4 regions of the Streptomyces sp. NPDC001443 genome follow, and region 1 is predicted to be linked to each of the others. Evidence: riboswitches for the same ligand, from Rfam matches in the RefSeq annotation. Region 1 holds a riboswitch; each other region holds the start of a gene.
What was found. Region 1 has a riboswitch for cyclic di-AMP ahead of ACWC24_RS11550 (NlpC/P60 family protein). Riboswitches for the same ligand answer to the same signal wherever they lie in the genome.

Region 1 (4,214 bases):
CAGGGTCGCGGCGAGGGTGGCCGCCAGCACCGCGAGGCCCTGGGTGGCCACGCACGCGAGGAACACCGCCCCCGGCATACGGTTCCCCCAGTGCCGCAGGACGGCCACGAGCAGCCCCGGCCACAGCACGGCGGCCAGCGCCAGCAGCGCCTCGGCCAGGGTCTGCCCCCCCAGCAGCGAGAAGCGGGTGCCGAGCACCGTGGTCGCGGCGACCGCGGTGAGCGCGGCCGGTGCGGTCGCCCGGCGCACCCAGGCCTCCCGCTCCCACAGCAGCTGGACGGCGAAGCCCGCCGCCAGGGCCAGCCAGGCGACGCAGGCCGGCACCAGAGCGATCCGGGACGGCACCTCGTACCCCGTCTGCTCCAGTCCGACCGACAGGATGCCGGTCGCCAGCACCGCGGCTCCGGTCGCCGGCTCACGCCACGCCCACCGGGCGCGGAGCGGCGGGATACGGGGCGTGGAGGGCATGCGGCCGATGCTAAGGAGCCCCGGGCGCGCGGTGAGCGGGGCGCGCGCGGGCGCCCGGAAATACCCGCGACCGCAGGCAGCTCCGCACGCCCCCCGGCACCCGCGCGGGGGGCCGGGCAGCGGGTGGCGTCAGGCCGGGCGGACCACGCTGTGGATCCCGGACTCGCCGTCGTAGTAGATCGACTCCTCGCGGACGTACGCGCCGGGCTTGGGAGCGTGGATCATCATGCCGTCGCCGATGTAGATGCCGACGTGGCTGACGTCGTCGTAGAAGAAGACCAGGTCACCCGGCCGGGCGTCGGGGAGGGAGACGGTGGTGCCGGTGTTCACCTGGTCGTAGGTGGTGCGCGGCAGGGTGACCCCGGCGGCCTTCCAGGCGGCCTGGGTGAGGCCGGAGCAGTCGTAGGAGCCGGGCCCGGTCGCGCCCCAGACGTACGGCTTGCCGATCTGCGCGCGGGCGAAGGCGAGCGCCTTCTCGGCCTTGGTGCCGACGGCGGAGTCCGCGGACGAGGAGGACGAAGAACCGGACGAAGAACCGGACGACGAGGACGTGGCGGACGAGCCCGAACTCGACGCCGCGCTCTCCTTCGCCGCTGCTGCCTCCGCTGCCGCCTGCTGCTTCGCGAGCTCCGCCGCCTTGGCCGCGGCCGCCTCCTGCTTCTGCTTCTCGATCGCGGCCAGCCGGGCCTTCTCCTCGGCCGTCAGCCGGGACAGCAGCACGCGCGCGGCGGCGAGCTTCTTCTGGACGGCAGCCTTGGCGGTCTGGAGATCGTTCTGCGCGTCGGTGAGCGTGTCGAGGCTCTCGGTGGCCTTGCGGCGCTCCTGCATCATCGCGGCCTGCTCGGTGACGTAGTCGTCGACCGCGCCCTTCTGCCGCGAGGTCAGCCGGCCCATGAGCTGGGTCTGGTCGAAGTAGTCCTGGGGCGAGTCCGCGAGCAGGAAGGTCGCGGTGTCCGGCGCGGTGGCACCGGTCCGGTACTGCGCCGCGGCGAAGGAACCGAGTTCCTCGCGTGCCTCGTTGAGCTTCTGGGTGCGCCGGGCGACGTCGTCGAGCAGGGTGTCGACGTGCTTGCGCTGCTTGGTGGTCTTCTCTTTGGCCGCGTTGTAGTTCTCGGTCGCCGACTCGGCCTGGCGGTACAGGTCGTCGACTTTCTTCTCGACCTCTTCCAGGCTCGGTCGGCCGTCGTCGGCCGAGGGGGCCGCGTGGGCCGTCTGGGAGAACAGGGCGACGGAGGTGAGGGCCGCCGTGGCCAGGGCGGGGGTCCGTATGCCTGCTGCGCGTGTACCGGTGGGACGCGACTTGCGGTGCGACGCCAAGGGAGGCGACTCCTTCCACACTCCGCCTACCGGGTTAGCTGTCGGGTTCGGGCGGATGATCGGAAGGTTTGCCCTACGGCCTGTCCCCGATGGGGGACGGGGGCCGATTCACCCCAGGTCTTGGTTGGGTCCCCGGCTCCGGACGCCGTGCGGGCGTACCGGACTCGGCGGAGGCCGCGCGGCCCGGCGACGTTCGCCGGTGGGGGTCGTGCGGCCCGCCCGGCACGCTAGCCAACTCCTGTGGCCCTTGTGAAGGTTGATGGGCGATATGCCCGATACATTTTCGTGACCTAGGACCCGGCTGTGTCGGGGTGCGGCCGATCCGGCGTGCTTGTTCCTGCCCTGCGGTGTTCGAGCTCCTTTTTCTGCTTTGTCGCTTCGCGGCGCCGAGGTCACCGAGGGTGACACGGCCTTCCTCGGCCCGGCTCACGGAATGTGACGTTCCCCTCCCGGGCCCCCGCCCGGCCCCCGCCCGGCCCCCGTCCGAGGCTGTACGGCTTCGGGGATGTTCCCGGGACGGCGGCGGGTTGTCGGTGCGGCGCCCTAGACTCGGAGAGCGATGAGCAGCCTCTTTGACGACAGCTTCCTGGCGGATCTCCAGGCCCCCCGGGCCCATGGGGAGGAGCCCCCGCCTCCGCCCGAGGACGAGCACGTGCCGGAGCCGGTTCCGGACGACCTGTTCGGCGGGAAGTTCGACCTGCCGCCGGACCGGGACGAGTACTACCGTGACGGCGCCCCGCGCCCGGTGGTCGACCCGGCCGCCCTCCTGGAGGGGCTCAACGACAACCAGCGCGCCGCCGTCGTGCACTCCGGCTCGCCGCTGCTCATCGTGGCCGGCGCCGGCTCCGGCAAGACCCGGGTGCTCACCCACCGCATCGCCCACCTGCTCGGCGAGCGGAACGTGCACCCGGGGCAGATCCTCGCGATCACCTTCACCAACAAGGCCGCGGGCGAGATGAAGGAGCGCGTCGAGCAGCTCGTCGGCCCGCGCGCGAACGCGATGTGGGTGATGACCTTCCACAGCGCGTGCGTGCGCATCCTGCGTCGCGAGAGCAAGCGCCTCGGCTTCACGTCGTCGTTCTCGATCTACGACGCCGCCGACTCCAAGCGTCTGATGGCCCTGGTCTGCCGCGATCTTGACCTCGACCCCAAGCGCTTCCCGCCGAAGTCCTTCAGCGCCAAGATTTCCAACCTGAAGAACGAGCTGATCGACGAGGAGGACTTCGCGGCCCGGGCCGGCGACGGCTTCGAGAAGACCCTCGCCCAGGCCTACGCGATGTACCAGTCGCGGCTGCGCGAGGCCAACGCGCTCGACTTCGACGACCTGATCATGACGACGGTCAACCTGCTGCGTGCCTTCCCGGACGTCGCCGAGCACTACCGCCGCCGCTTCCGGCACGTGCTCGTCGACGAGTACCAGGACACCAACCACGCCCAGTACGCGCTGGTCCGTGAGCTCGTCGGCACCTCGGAGCACCCCGCGGACGTGCCGCCCGGCGAGTTCGGCCTCCAGCCCGCCGAGCTGTGCGTGGTGGGTGACGCCGACCAGTCGATCTACGCCTTCCGCGGCGCGACCATCCGCAACATCCTCCAGTTCGAGGAGGACTACCCGGACGCGACGACGATCCTGCTGGAGCAGAACTACCGCTCCACGCAGACCATCCTCTCCGCCGCCAACGCGGTCATCGAGCGCAACGAGTCCCGCCGCCCCAAGAACCTGTGGACCAACGCCGGCGCGGGCGCGAGCATCACCGGATACGTCGCCGACACGGAGCACGACGAGGCGCAGTTCGTCGCCGACGAGATAGACCGCCTCACCGACGCGGGCCAGGCCAAGGCCGGCGATGTCGCGGTGTTCTACCGCACCAACGCCCAGTCCCGTGTCTTCGAGGAGATCTTCATCCGGGTCGGCCTGCCGTACAAGGTCGTCGGCGGCGTCCGCTTCTACGAGCGCAAGGAGGTCCGGGACGTCCTGGCCTACCTGCGTGTCCTGGCCAATCCGGAGGACTCGGTCCCGCTGCGCCGCATCCTCAACGTGCCCAAGCGCGGTATCGGCGAGCGCGCCGAGGCGATGATCGACGCCCTCTCCCAGCGCGAGAAGATCAGCTTCCCGCAGGCGCTGCGGCGCGTCGACGAGGCGTACGGAATGGCCGCGCGCTCCACCAACGCCGTCCAGCGCTTCAACGTGCTGATGGACGACCTGCGCACGATCGTCGAGTCGGGCGCCGGTCCGGCGACGGTCCTGGAGGCCGTCCTCGAACGGACCGGGTACCTCGCCGAGCTGCAGGCCTCCACCGACCCCCAGGACGAGACCCGCATCGAGAACCTCCAGGAACTCGCCGCGGTGGCCCTGGAGTTCGAGCAGGAGTCCGGCGAGGGCGAGGCGACGGGCGGGCTCTCCGACTTCCTGGAGCGGGTCGCGCTGGTCG
Region 2 (4,214 bases), on a different contig from region 1:
CGCTGACCCCGCACCGTATCGCCGCTCAGGACCCCGACGGGGTCGAGCTGCTGTTCGTACACACCCTGCTGCAGAGTCCGACGGCCGCACTGTGCCTCGGCAACGTCATCGGAGAGAGGCCATGAGCGACATCGAGGAGAAGTTCCCCCGCTCCCTCTGGATCAGGCTGATCATCTACATCGCCGTCGGACACGTCCTCGCGGCGTTCATCTGGCTGCTCTTCGAGATCGGCGCGCAGCAGCAGTAGCAGGCAGCAGCAGTAGTACGAGCCCGGCGGCGGGCCGCCGCCGGGCCGAGAGGTCAGTCGAGGAGCCGCTCGCGCAGCCGCTCCCGGGTCTCCGGGGTCAGCTTGAGGCCCTGCTCCAGGTAGGTGTCCACGCCGCCCCAGTTCTCCTCGATGGTCTCCAGCGCCGCGGTCAGGTACTCCGCCCGCGCGTCGAACAGGGGGCCGAGCAACTCCATGACCTCGGGGGAGTAGCCGGCCGAGGACTTGTCGCTGCGGCGCACCTTGTAGCGGCGGTGCGTGGCGTTGGACTCCAGGTAGTCGGCGAGGATCGCCTCGCGCTCCACGCCCAGGGCCAGCAGCGTCACCGCGATGGACAGGCCGGCGCGGTCCTTGCCCGCCGCGCAGTGCATCAGGGCCGGGACGCTGTCCTCGGCGAGCGAGTGCAGCACCCGTGAGTGCTCGCCCGTCCGCTCCTTGACGATGGTGCGGTACGACATGATCATCCGGTGCGCGGCCTTGCCCTCGCCGAGGATCGCGCGCAGCTGCTCGATCTCGCCGTCGCGGACCATCTTCCAGAACTCGGAGCCGTCCGCCGGGTCCGACAGCGGCAGGTTCACGTTGCGCACGCCGGGCAGCTCGACGTCCGGGCCCTCCAGCTTCCGGTCCGCCGCGTTGCGGAAGTCGAAGATCGTGTGCAGCTTCAGGGAGGACAGGAACGCCGTGTCCTCGTCCGTCGCGTGCGCCAGGTGACCGCTGCGGAACAGCACGCCGTGGCGCACCCGCCGCCCGTCGGCGGTGGGCAGTCCGCCGACGTCGCGGAAGTTGCGCACTCCGGCCAGTTCGGGCTCGGTCGACGGGACCTGCTGCGTCAAGGGGGGCTCCTCCCGCTCGCCCCGTCGGCGTGGCTCGGCGGGTGGCCGACGGGATGCGCTGACGACGATACGACATCGGTTCGAGGGCGACCGCGTTGTCCACAGGCCAAAGCCTCGGTGCGGCGATCAGCCTCGTATGTCACTTCTATCTGATCTGCCCCAATTACGCTCTTTGCTGGAAGTCGCCCCGGAATAAAGGTGACTGGGTGGAGGGTGCGTGAGGAGGGTCATATCGGTGACCGTGAGTGCTATGTCATGTTCACGCAATCAGTGCGCTTTTTTGGGGAGATGTGAAGCGGGAGGGGAGGGAATTCACGGAGGGTAATCGGGATCTCTCGTAACGGATCAAGCAAAACGGGCACATCCGGAAGGCGTCGCTTGTCCCGTTGTGGCGGGCTCGCTTACGTTCCACACCGATCCGGGCGGACGCCTAATCCTGCCGCCGCCCGGTGCCCGCACACTCACCCGTGCACGGCAGGAGCGGGGGACCCACAGGCTCGACCGCCTGGTCCCGTCATCGGAACAGGCTAGGGGTTCAGCCGCGCCGCGAGCGCGGCCGGACATCTCCAGTCCGCACCCGACAGCTCACCTCGTAGGCGCCGGAGAGGAATTCGCCATGCCCGCCAAGGGTAAGCACCGCCGTCCCAAGGCCCCGCGCCTCAGCCGCTCGCTCGCCGTCGCCGGAACCGGCGGCGCCGCGCTCGCCCTCCCGCTGCTGGGGGCCACCGGAGCCCACGCGGCGACGCCGCAGTCCGCCGCCCAGCCGGTTCCCGGAACGGCCGTGCAGTCCGTCGCGACGAGCGGCCAGAAGACCGCCGAGCAGACCGACGGGCAGAGCGCGGGTACCCGTATCTACACGGTGGTCGCCGGCGACCACCTCGCGAAGATAGCCGACGCCCAGCACGTCGACGGCGGCTGGCACCGGCTCTACCAGGACAACCGGGCGGCCGTCGGGGCCGATCCGTCGCTGATCCACCCCGGTCTGAAGCTCACCATCGGCGCGAAGGCCGTGACGGGCGGGGGCGCCGAGTCCGCCGCGCCGCAGGCCGCCGCCCCGAAGTCCGCGTCGGCGGAGACCTCTTCCTCTTCGGTGGAGTCGTCCCCCGCGAAGTCCGCCGTCCCGCAGACCGCCGGCAGTGGTTTCGTGCTCCCGGTCGCCGGTGCCCCGATCGGCACCGCGTACCACGTGGCGGGCAGCATGTGGTCCAGCGGTCACCACACCGGCGTCGACTTCGTCGTCCCGACCGGCACCTCGCTCAAGGCCGTCGGCGCGGGCACGGTCGTCTCGGCCGGCTGGGGCGGCGCGTACGGCAACCAGGTCGTCATCCGGCTCGCCGACGGCCACTACGCGCAGTACGCCCACCTGTCCCAGCTCTCCGTCTCGGCCGGCCAGGCCGTGACCCCGGGTCAGCAGGTCGGTCTCTCGGGCGCGACCGGCAACGTGACCGGCCCGCACCTGCACTTCGAGATCCGCACCACCCCGGACTACGGCTCGGACATCGACCCGCTCGCCTACCTCCGCTCGCACGGCGTCGCCGTCTGACCGACGGGCCGTCTCCCGCGCGCCTCTCCGCCGTCGAAGGCCGGACCCCGATCCCCGGGTCCGGCCTTTGGCGCACCCGGGTGCGGGTACTGCGTCGACGTCCCGGATCGCACGCTTATTCCCCGATTGGACAACTCTTTAGGAGTGGCTTATCTCACCGTCCGTCAACCCGTGGCTACGGTCGCGTAGGTCACATTCGAGGGTGAATCATGAGCCGATGTGGCAGACGATTCGAAGAGTGACGGCAGAGCAGTGATCGGGTCGTACGTAGCGGTGGGGGACAGCTTCACCGAGGGCGTCGGCGACCCCGGCCCCGACGGGGCGTTCGTCGGCTGGGCCGACCGGTTCGCGGTACTCCTGGCGGACCGGCAGCCCGAGGGCGACTTCCAGTACACCAATCTCGCGGTACGTGGAAAGCTCCTCGACCAGATCGTGGAGGACCAGCTTCCGCAGGCCGTCCGGCTCGCGCCGGACCTGGTCTCCTTCTGTGCCGGCGGCAACGACATCCTCCGGCCCGGGACCGACCCCGACGAGGTGGCGGAGCGGTTCGAGCGCGCGATCGCCGCGCTGACCGCCGTGTCCGGCACCGTCATGGTGACAACCGGCTTCGACACCCGCGGTGTTCCCCTGCTCAAGCACCTGCGCGGGAAGATCGCGACCTACAACGGGCACGTCCGGGCCGTCGCCGACCGGTACGGCTGCCCGGTGCTGGACCTGTGGTCGCTCAAGTCCGTCCAGGACCGCCGGGCCTGGGACGGCGACCGGCTCCACCTCTCGCCCGAGGGACACACGCGCGTGGCACTGCGCGCGGGCCAGACCCTCGGCGTGGAGGTGCCGGCGGACCCGGAGCAGCCCTGGCCGGCGCTGCCGCCGCGCGGCACCCTCGAAGTACGGCGCGACGACGTCCACTGGGCGCGTGAGTACCTGGTCCCGTGGATCGGCCGACGGCTGCGCGGGGAGTCCTCGGGCGACCACGTCACCGCCAAGGGTGCGCTGTCCCCGGACGACATCAAGGAACGCATCGCGTCCGTGGCCTGAGCGGCCGACAGTCACGGGTGCGGGGCCGGCTCTCCGGTCGGCTCCGCGCCCGCGTCCGGTCCAGGGCCTGTCCGGCAATTCGCCTCGTCGCCGGGCGGACGGGAATTGCCGGACAGGCCCGAGCGCCTACGCCGTCAACGCCTCCCGCGCCAGACCCAGTTCCCGGGCCAGCGCCTCGTCCACCCACTCCTGCGCGCGGGCCCGCGAGACGGCACCGGCGTACGACGTCAGCTGTACGGCGAGCCCGTCGAGCAGGGCCGTCAGACGCAGCGCCGTGGCCGCGGGGTCCGGGCACTCGAACTCCCCGGCGGCCACACCGTCCGCGACCACCTCGGCGAGCGCCGCCTTCCAGCGCCGGTCGAGGTCGCGGGTGACGTCCTGGAGCGCGGGCTCGCGCAGCGCCGCCGCCCAGCCCTCGATCCACAGCCGCCAGCCCTTGGCCTGCCCGGTGGGGGCGTACCAGCGCACGGCCGAACGCAGCCGCCGCAGCGCGGTCGTCCGGCGGCCGAGCAGCTTGCTCAGCCGGGCCAGGTCC
Region 3 (4,214 bases), on a different contig from region 1:
GGAGACCAGCGGGTACGCCGCCACGAGCTCGGCGTAGTACTCGGTCATCTCGGCGGCGGAGCGCTCCTTGCCCTCGAAGGTGTAGACGCCGTCCTTGTAGAACTCGGAGGCGGCGACGTCGAGGGCGAGGGCGATCTGCTCGCCGGGGGTGTAACCGGCCTCCTTGATGGCCTCGACGATGAGGTCGAGGGCGGCGCGGTTGGACTCCAGGTTCGGGGCGAAGCCGCCCTCGTCGCCGAGACCGGTGGACAGGCCCTTGGTCTTCAGCACCTTCTTGAGGGTGTGGTAGACCTCGGCGCCCCAGCGCAGGGCCTCGGAGAAGGTCTCCGCGCCGATCGGGGCGATCATGAACTCCTGGATGTCCACGTTGGAGTCGGCGTGCGAGCCGCCGTTCAGGATGTTCATCATCGGAACGGGCAGCAGGTGCGCGTTCGGGCCGCCCAGGTAGCGGAAGAGCGGGAGGTCGGAGGCCTCGGACGCGGCGTGCGCGACGGCGAGGGAGACGCCGAGGATGGCGTTCGCGCCGAGCGAGCCCTTGTTGTCGGTGGCGTCCAGGTCGAACATCGCCTGGTCGATCAGGCGCTGCTCGGTGGCGTCGTAGCCGACGAGCTCCGGGCCGATCTGCTCGATGACGGCGAGGACGGCCTTCTCGACACCCTTGCCCTGGTACCGGTTGGGGTCACCGTCACGGAGCTCGATGGCCTCGAAGGCACCGGTGGAGGCGCCGGACGGGACGGCGGCACGACCCGTGCTGCCGTCGTCGAGGCCGACCTCGACCTCGACCGTGGGGTTGCCTCGGGAGTCCAGGATTTCCCGGGCTACGACGACGTCGATGGACGGCACGAGCATCTCCTTCTGGGATGTGACGCAAGCTGTGCCGGGCCGGAAGGCCCGGTGATGCGCAGGCCTGTGGTGGCCGCGCGTGACTGAGCCTAACCGCCCCGAGGCGATCAGCCGGTCGTTGACCGCGTCATGGACGGAACCGAGAGTAAATTGTTTCCGAACGGAACAAAGCCGGTTCGACAAAAAAACCCCGTCCCGGTGCGTACGGGGGAAGAACGCACCGGGACGGGGAGCCCGTGGGGACGGGGGGACGGCCCTCACGTGGCCTCCACAATGAAGGACACGGCTGGGAGGCCGCCGTGGTTCAGCTACGAGCCCGCTGTCACTTCAGGTGCAGCTGCTGGCCCGGGTAGATGACGTCGGCGTCGGCGACGACGCCCTTGTTCAGCTTGAACAGCGCCTGCCAGCCGCCCTCGACGTTGTGCTTCTGGGCGATGGTGCTGAGCGTGTCGCCCTTGACGACCTTGTACTCGCCGTCACCCTTGGCGACCGTCTGGCCGGCCGGGGTGGTGACGGTCTTCGCGGCGGCCGGGCGCTCGGCGGAGCGGGTGGCGGCCTGCGTGTCGGTCGAGCGGGTGGTGGTGCTCGGCGCGGCGGCGGCAGCGGCGTAGGGGGTGCGGGACAGGCCCTTGCCGCAGACCGGCCAGGCGCCCTTGCCCTGGGAGGCGAGGACCTTCTCGGCGATGGTGATCTGCTGGGCCTTGGTGGCCAGGTTGGCCTGCGAGGCGTACTGCGTGCCGCCGTACGCGGCCCAGGTGGAGGCGGAGAACTGGACGCCGCCGTAGTAGCCGTTGCCGGTGTTGATGGCCCAGTTGCCGCCGGACTCGCACTGGGCGACGACGTCCCACTCGGCGGCGGTGGCGGCGGAGGCGTTGCCGGCCGCGAACAGCGGGGCGGCGACGGCGACACCGGCGACACCGGCGAGCGCGGCGATGCGGGTGGCCTTGGACGGGCGGCGGTGCGTGCCCTTACCGGAAAACAGCATGGTTGATCCCCTCACCGACGCCTGCGAGGTGAGCTGTCGGGTTCGGGCCGGTTGAGTTGCCCGGCCACGTCCCTCACGGGACGCGGCTTCACCCCGAGCCGGCACCAGCTTCAACCGCTGGGCCAGGCGCTTACCTTGGGTCCCCCGCTCCTGCCCACGGCGCTTGACGCGACGAATGTTCCCGGGCAGCCGCTGGCAGGACTCGGCGTTGCGGCAGCCGGTGCCCGCTGTGGCGAGCGATCTCGACCGTAAACAGGCGATCCGGGGAATTCCAAAGACGATCAGGGCTTCTGAGACTCATCCCACAGTTTCACCAAAACGGACATTTACCGGCGAAACGGGGCGTCAACTCTCGCCGTCTTACGCCCGTTTAGGCAGCTGCCTCCCAGGCCTGACCGGGAAGGACACGGGCCCCGACGGCACCACCCGCCCCCTGCTCATCCTGCGGAGCGGGGGCCGTCCGTCGCGGAGGCCCGGAGGGTCGGCCGGGGGTGGCGGACCACCCCGGCGCGGACGGGTTACGAGCCGTACGCGGTCGAGGCGTGCCGGCCGACGAAGGAGAGGTCGGCGTCGACGGAGGCCGTGTCCTCGTCGGCGCTGGCGCCGCGGTGGCGGCCGGTGCCCAGGTCGCCCGTGTCGACCAGACCCGAAGCGCCGACGGCCTGACGGGAATTGACCGAATCATCCACCTTCGCACTACTTGCGGCAGACTCATCGTCCTGCGCGTCACTCGTGGCAGCGTCGGAGGTTTTGTCCGTCTTGTCCGTCGTGGCCGCGGAAGAAGTGTCGGGGGACGCCGTGCCGGAAGGCGGGGCGGACGGGTCGGCGGACGCGGTGCCGGTGGCGGGCGTCGCGGACGGGTCGGCGGCGGAGTCGGCGGCGGAGTCGGACAGACCGAGCGGGTCCGTCACCGAGGGCGCCCCGGTCGCGCCGGACGTGCCGCTCGCGGTGTCGCCCGCCACACCCGTGTCGACGGCGGCCGTCGCGGAGTCCTTGGCGAGCCCGGAGGTCAGTCCGCACGTGGACCAGGCACCGGCCCCCTGGGCGGCGAGGATCTTCTCGGCGACGGCTATCTGCTGCGACCTGCTGGCCAGATCGGCCCTGGAGGCGTAGTCGAGACCGCCGTACTGCTCCCAGTCCGCCTGGGTCAGGTGCAGGCCCCCGAAGTGCCCGTCGCCGCTGTCCGCGCTCCACGAGCCACCGGTCTCGCACTGCGCAACCTGGTCCCAGGTGCTGCCCTCGGCCGCGCTCGCGCCACCGGCGCCCAGAAGCGGGATGGCGATGGCGGAACCTGCCACGCCGGCCGCGACGAGCAGGGCCGGGGCCTGGCGGGGACGACGGTGACGACCGTTTCCGGAGAGCATGCGGAAACCTTTCGTGCGACAGCAGTGACCGACACGGCGTGACGCTGGCGCCGTGTTGATGGTTGAACGTATCGGCACACGATCACTTGTCACAAGTTCATGCCACGGAGATCACGCGCAGATCACAATGTTGACGGTGCGTCACCCGGGGCCGGAACCCTCACGACTGCCGCCAATCGGTCAGACCGCCGTGAACTCCACAGGCAGGGCACGCAGTCCGCGCATGATGAGTCCGCCACGCCATCTCAAGTCCGCCGGTTCCACTGCGAGTTGCAGGTCGGGGAGTCGGGTGAGGAGCGTGGTCAGCGCGGTCCGTCCCTCCAGCCGGGCCAGCGGTGCACCCAGGCAGTAGTGGATTCCATGGCCGTAACCGAGGTGTTGGTTGTCACTGCGAGTGAGGTCGAGCACATTCGGCTCGGTGAACCGCTCCGGGTCCCGGTCGGCGGCCGCGAGGACGACGAGAACGGGGTCCCCGGGGGCGATGTCCTGTCCGCCGATGGTCAGCGGCCTGGTCGCGAACCGCCAGGTCGCCAGCTCCACCGGCCCGTCGTAGCGCAGGAGTTCCTCGATGCCGGTCTCCATCAGCCCGGACTCGCCGGCGGCCAGGGACGACTGGAGCCGGTCACGCTGAACGGGATGGGTCAGCAGGGCGTACATACCGTTGCCGATGAGGTTGACCGTGGTCTCGAAACCCGCGAACAGCAGGATGAACGCCATCGCGGCGGCCTCGTTCTCGGTGAGGTGCTCGCCGTGGTCGGAGGCGCGGATGAGACCGGAGATGAGGTCCTCGCCGGGTGCGGCCGTCTCGGGCAGCGCCTCCCGCTTGCGGTGGATGAGCTCGGCGAGATAGCCGCGCATCTTCTTCACCGACCGCGCGACCCCGCCCCGCGGCCCTCCGCCGTGCCGGATCATCATGCCCGCCCAGTCCCGGAAGTCGTCCTGGTCCTCACGGGGTACGCCGAGCAGGTCGCAGATGGCGTAGATGGGCAGCGGGAAGGCGAACTCGTGGATGAGGTCGGCGG
Region 4 (4,214 bases), on a different contig from region 1:
CGACCGCATGGGCTCCCTGCTCGCCGCCCTCGACGACGAGTCCATGGAGAACCAGCGGGACGTCGTCAAGAACGAGCGCCGCCAGCGCTACGACAACGTGCCCTACGGCACCGCGTTCGAGAAGCTGACCGCCCTCGCGTACCCGGAGGGCCACCCCTACCACCACACGCCCATCGGCTCGATGGCCGACCTGGACGCGGCCACCCTGGAGGACGCGCGGGCGTTCTTCCGGACGTACTACGCGCCGAACAACGCCGTGCTCTCCGTGGTCGGCGACATCGACCCGGCGCAGACGCTCGCCTGGGTCGAGAAGTACTTCGGTTCCATCGCCTCCCACGACGGCAAGCCCGCCCCGCGCGACGGCTCGCTGCCCGAGGTCATCGGCGGTCAGCTCCGCGAGGTCGTCGAGGAGGAGGTCCCGGCGCGCGCCCTGATGGCCGCCTACCGGCTGCCGCACGACGGCACGCGCGCGTGCGACGCCGCCGACCTGGCGCTGACCGTCCTGGGCGGCGGGGAGTCCTCCCGCCTCTACAACCGGCTGGTACGGCGCGACCGTACGGCGGTCGCGGCCGGCTTCGGCCTGCTGCGGCTGGCGGGGGCGCCCTCCCTGGGCTGGCTGGACGTGAAGACCTCCGGTGACGTCGAGGTGCCGGTCATCGAGGCCGCCATCGACGAGGAGCTCGCCCGGTTCGCCGAGGAGGGTCCCACGGAGGAGGAGATGGAGCGCGCCCAGGCCCAGTTGGAGCGCGAGTGGCTGGACCGGCTGGGCACGGTCGCGGGCCGCGCCGACGAACTGTGCCGCTACGCCGTCCTGTTCGGCGACCCGCAGCTCGCCCTCACCGCCGTCGGGCGGGTGCTGGAAGTGACGGCCGAGGAGGTCCAGGAGGTCGCCAAGGCCCGCCTGCGCCCCGACAACCGCGCGGTGCTCGTGTACGAGCCGACCGTCCCCGAGGCGCTGGACGAGGCCGAGGCCGCGGAGCGCACCGAAGACCCGGAGTCCGCGGCGACCGTGGAAGCCACCGACGAGACCGAGGAGGCGGCCCAGTGACCGAGCTCGCCACGATGCAGTTCCACCCCCAGCCCCGGCCGGGAGATGCCAGGCCCTGGGCGTTCCCGGCGCCGGAGCGCGGCACCCTGGACAACGGCCTGACGCTCCTGCGCTGCCACCGCCCCGGCCAGCAGGTCGTCGCCGTCGAGGTGCTCCTCGACGCGCCGCTGGAGGCCGAGCCGGCCGGTCTCGACGGCGTGGCCACGATCATGGCGCGGGCCTTCTCGGAGGGCACCGACAAGCTCTCCGCGGAGGAGTTCGCCGCCGAACTGGAGCGCTGCGGCGCCACGCTGGACGCGCACGCCGACCACCCCGGCGTACGGCTGAGTCTCGAAGTGCCGGTCTCGCGCCTGGCGAAGGCGCTCGGCCTGCTCGCCGACGCCCTGCGCGCGCCGGCCTTCGCGGACAGCGAGGTCGAGCGGCTGGTGCGCAACCGGCTCGACGAGATCCCGCACGAGCTGGCCAACCCCGCGAGCCGCGCGGCCAAGGAGCTCTCCAAGGAGCTGTTCCCGGCGGCCTCGCGGATGTCGCGCCCCCGCCGGGGCACCGAGGAGACGGTCGTGAAGATCGACTCCGCGGCCGTGCGCGCCTTCTACGACCGGCATGTCCGCCCCGCCACGGCCACCGCCGTGATCGTCGGCGACCTCGCGGGCATCGACCTGGACGAGCTGCTCGGCGACACCCTGGGGGCCTGGAAGGGCTCCTCGGCCGAGCCCCGCCCGGTGCCGCCGGTGAACGCCGACGACACCGGCCGCGTCGTCATCGTGGACCGCCCCGGCGCGGTCCAGACGCAGCTGCTGATCGGCCGCACCGGGGCCGACCGGCACGACCGGGTCTGGCCCGCGCAGGTGCTCGGCACGTACTGCCTCGGCGGCACCCTCACCTCCCGGCTGGACCGCGTCCTGCGGGAGGAGAAGGGCTACACCTACGGCGTGCGCGCGTTCGGCCAGGTGCTCCGGTCGGCGCCGGACGGCACGGGCGCCGCGATGCTCGCGATCAGCGGCTCCGTGGACACCCCGAACACCGGTCCCGCCCTGGCGGACCTGTGGACCGTGCTGCGCACGCTCGCGGGGGAGGGCCTGACCGACGCGGAGCGCGACGTCGCCGTGCAGAACCTCGTCGGGGTGGCGCCGCTGAAGTACGAGACCGCGGCGGCCGTGGCGGCCACGCTGGCCGACCAGGTCGAGCAGCACCTGCCCGACGACTACCAGGCGACGCTCTACCAGCAGCTCGCCGCGACCGGCACGGTGGAGGCCACGGCCGCTGCCGTGAGCGCCTTCCCGGTGGACCGGCTGGTGACGATCCTCGTGGGCGACGCGGCACAGATCAAGGAGCCCGTCGAGGCGCTCGGCATCGGTGAGGTCACCGTCGTGTCCGCCGAGTAGGCACGCGCGCGAAGGGGCCCTGGCGACCTGTCGGCCGCCAGGGCCCCTGTCCGTGCAAGGAGTGTCCGAATTGGGGCGGAGACATCCTGTCTGCCGTGTGGCGTGCGCAACAAAACACGCGATCCGTTTGATGATCGAAAGGCGGCGCCCGTACCGTCATCTGAACTGTTCGTCGGGCAGTGCGCCGCATCCGCGGCAGCGGACAGTCATCGCCGAGTCCCCCGAGGCGCGAGCCAGGGGAGCCGGGGACCCATCGCAGTCCCTGGGGTGAATCGGACGTCCGCGCACGCGAGGCGTCCGTAGGAGACCTTCCTGCTCCGAACCCGTCAGCTAACCCGGTAGGCGAGAGGGAAGGAAAGGATCAGCCTCTACATGGCGTTCACGGGCGTTTCCGGCAAGCACCGTCGTCCCAGCCGGATGAAGCGCACCAGCGCTCACGCAGCCGGTATCGCGGCTCTCGCCACCACCGGCGTCGTCGGCACCCTCGCGGCCCCCGCGCTCGCCGCCGAGAACCCCGTCGAGCAGACGGGCCTCACCCCGGTCGTCACCCTCGGCGACGAGGCCGCCGAGCAGGTCGACGCCCAGGCGGCCGCCCAGCAGCAGGCGGCCGCACAGCAGCTGGCCGAGGAGATCGCCCACGCGAAGGCCGCGGCGAGGGCCGCGGCCGCCCGCAAGGCCGAGGAACGCGCCGCCCGCGAGGCCGAGCGCCAGCGCCTCAACACGTTCGTGTCGCCGATCACCGGCTCCTACGTCTCCACGGGCTACCTCGCCAGCAGCTCGCTGTGGTCCTCCGGCAGCCACACCGGCGTCGACTTCCACGCCGCCACCGGCACCACCGTCCACGCGGTCGGCTACGGCACCATCGTCGAGGCCGGCTGGGGCGGGGCCTACGGCAACCAGATCGTCATCAAGATGGACGACGGCACGTACACCCAGTACGGCCACCTGTCCTCCATCGGTGTCTCGGTGGGCCAGCGGGTCGTCACCGGCCAGCAGATCGGCCTCTCCGGCGCGACCGGCAACGTCACCGGACCGCACCTGCACTTCGAGGCCCGTACGACCGCCGAGTACGGCTCGGACATCGACCCGGTCGCCTACCTCCGCAGCCACGGTGTGAACGTCTGACATCCGTCCGCGCCGCGGACGTCCGGCGACGACCGCGCGACATACCGAAGCCCCGGCTCACCGAGCCGGGGCTTTCGGCGTTTCCGGCACCGTCCTGTCCAAAAAATATCCATGGATTCCGGCCGCCCGTCGGAAATTACGTCCGATTGCAATAGAGTCGCTGAACACATGTCAATCGGCGACGTTTCACGGGCATTAAGGCGGAGGTCGGTCATGCGTATTCCGGCGCACTCGGTGTGCACGGCGATCCGGGACGACATCGTCGCCGGTGTCTACGAGCGTGGCAGCCGGCTCACCGAGGAACTTCTCGCCCGGCGCTACGGCGTCTCGCGCGTCCCCGTCCGGGAGGCCCTGCGCACGCTGGAGGCGGAGGGCTTCGTGGTGACCCGCCGGCACGCGGGCGCGTGCGTGGCGGAACCCACCGAGCAGGAGGCCTCCGACCTGCTGGAGATGCGCATGCTCCTGGAACCGCTGGGTGCCTCCCGGGCCGCCCAGCGGCGCACCGAGGCCCATCTCAAGGTGCTGCGCGGCCTGGTCCGGCTCGGCCAGGAGCGGGCCAGGCGGGGCAACAGCGAGGATCTGCGCTCCCTGGGCGGATGGTTCCACGAGACGCTCGCCCAGGCTTCCGGCAGCCAGGCGCTGACCGCCACGCTCAC

Region 2: linked by a shared signal. The riboswitch ahead of ACWC24_RS23260 (M23 family metallopeptidase) and the one ahead of ACWC24_RS11550 (NlpC/P60 family protein) in region 1 are both predicted to bind cyclic di-AMP.
Region 3: linked by a shared signal. The riboswitch ahead of ACWC24_RS14995 (transglycosylase family protein) and the one ahead of ACWC24_RS11550 (NlpC/P60 family protein) in region 1 are both predicted to bind cyclic di-AMP.
Region 4: linked by a shared signal. The riboswitch ahead of ACWC24_RS26855 (M23 family metallopeptidase) and the one ahead of ACWC24_RS11550 (NlpC/P60 family protein) in region 1 are both predicted to bind cyclic di-AMP.

What each region holds. Positions count from the first base shown of each region.
Region 1 is NZ_JBSFIA010000008.1:23,333-27,546, reverse strand. Features, by position in the region: gene ACWC24_RS11555 (SLAC1 family transporter) at 1-468, opposite strand, end outside; gene ACWC24_RS11550 (NlpC/P60 family protein) at 598-1,785, opposite strand; cyclic di-AMP (ydaO/yuaA leader) riboswitch at 1,794-1,965, opposite strand; gene pcrA (DNA helicase PcrA) at 2,345-4,214, shown strand, end outside.
Region 2 is NZ_JBSFIA010000023.1:4,875-9,088, forward strand. Features, by position in the region: gene ACWC24_RS23245 (helix-turn-helix domain-containing protein) at 1-125, shown strand, start outside; gene ACWC24_RS23250 (DUF6126 family protein) at 122-247, shown strand; gene ACWC24_RS23255 (tyrosine-protein phosphatase) at 301-1,098, opposite strand; cyclic di-AMP (ydaO/yuaA leader) riboswitch at 1,551-1,710, shown strand; gene ACWC24_RS23260 (M23 family metallopeptidase) at 1,715-2,641, shown strand; gene ACWC24_RS23265 (SGNH/GDSL hydrolase family protein) at 2,894-3,679, shown strand; gene ACWC24_RS23270 (TetR/AcrR family transcriptional regulator) at 3,806-4,214, opposite strand, start outside.
Region 3 is NZ_JBSFIA010000011.1:141,340-145,553, reverse strand. Features, by position in the region: gene eno (phosphopyruvate hydratase) at 1-849, opposite strand, end outside; gene ACWC24_RS14995 (transglycosylase family protein) at 1,166-1,828, opposite strand; cyclic di-AMP (ydaO/yuaA leader) riboswitch at 1,832-2,000, opposite strand; gene ACWC24_RS14990 (transglycosylase family protein) at 2,347-3,192, opposite strand; gene ACWC24_RS14985 (cytochrome P450 family protein) at 3,373-4,214, opposite strand, start outside.
Region 4 is NZ_JBSFIA010000029.1:435-4,648, reverse strand. Features, by position in the region: gene ACWC24_RS26865 (M16 family metallopeptidase) at 1-1,048, shown strand, start outside; gene ACWC24_RS26860 (M16 family metallopeptidase) at 1,045-2,433, shown strand; cyclic di-AMP (ydaO/yuaA leader) riboswitch at 2,634-2,793, shown strand; gene ACWC24_RS26855 (M23 family metallopeptidase) at 2,806-3,558, shown strand; gene ACWC24_RS26850 (GntR family transcriptional regulator) at 3,772-4,214, shown strand, end outside.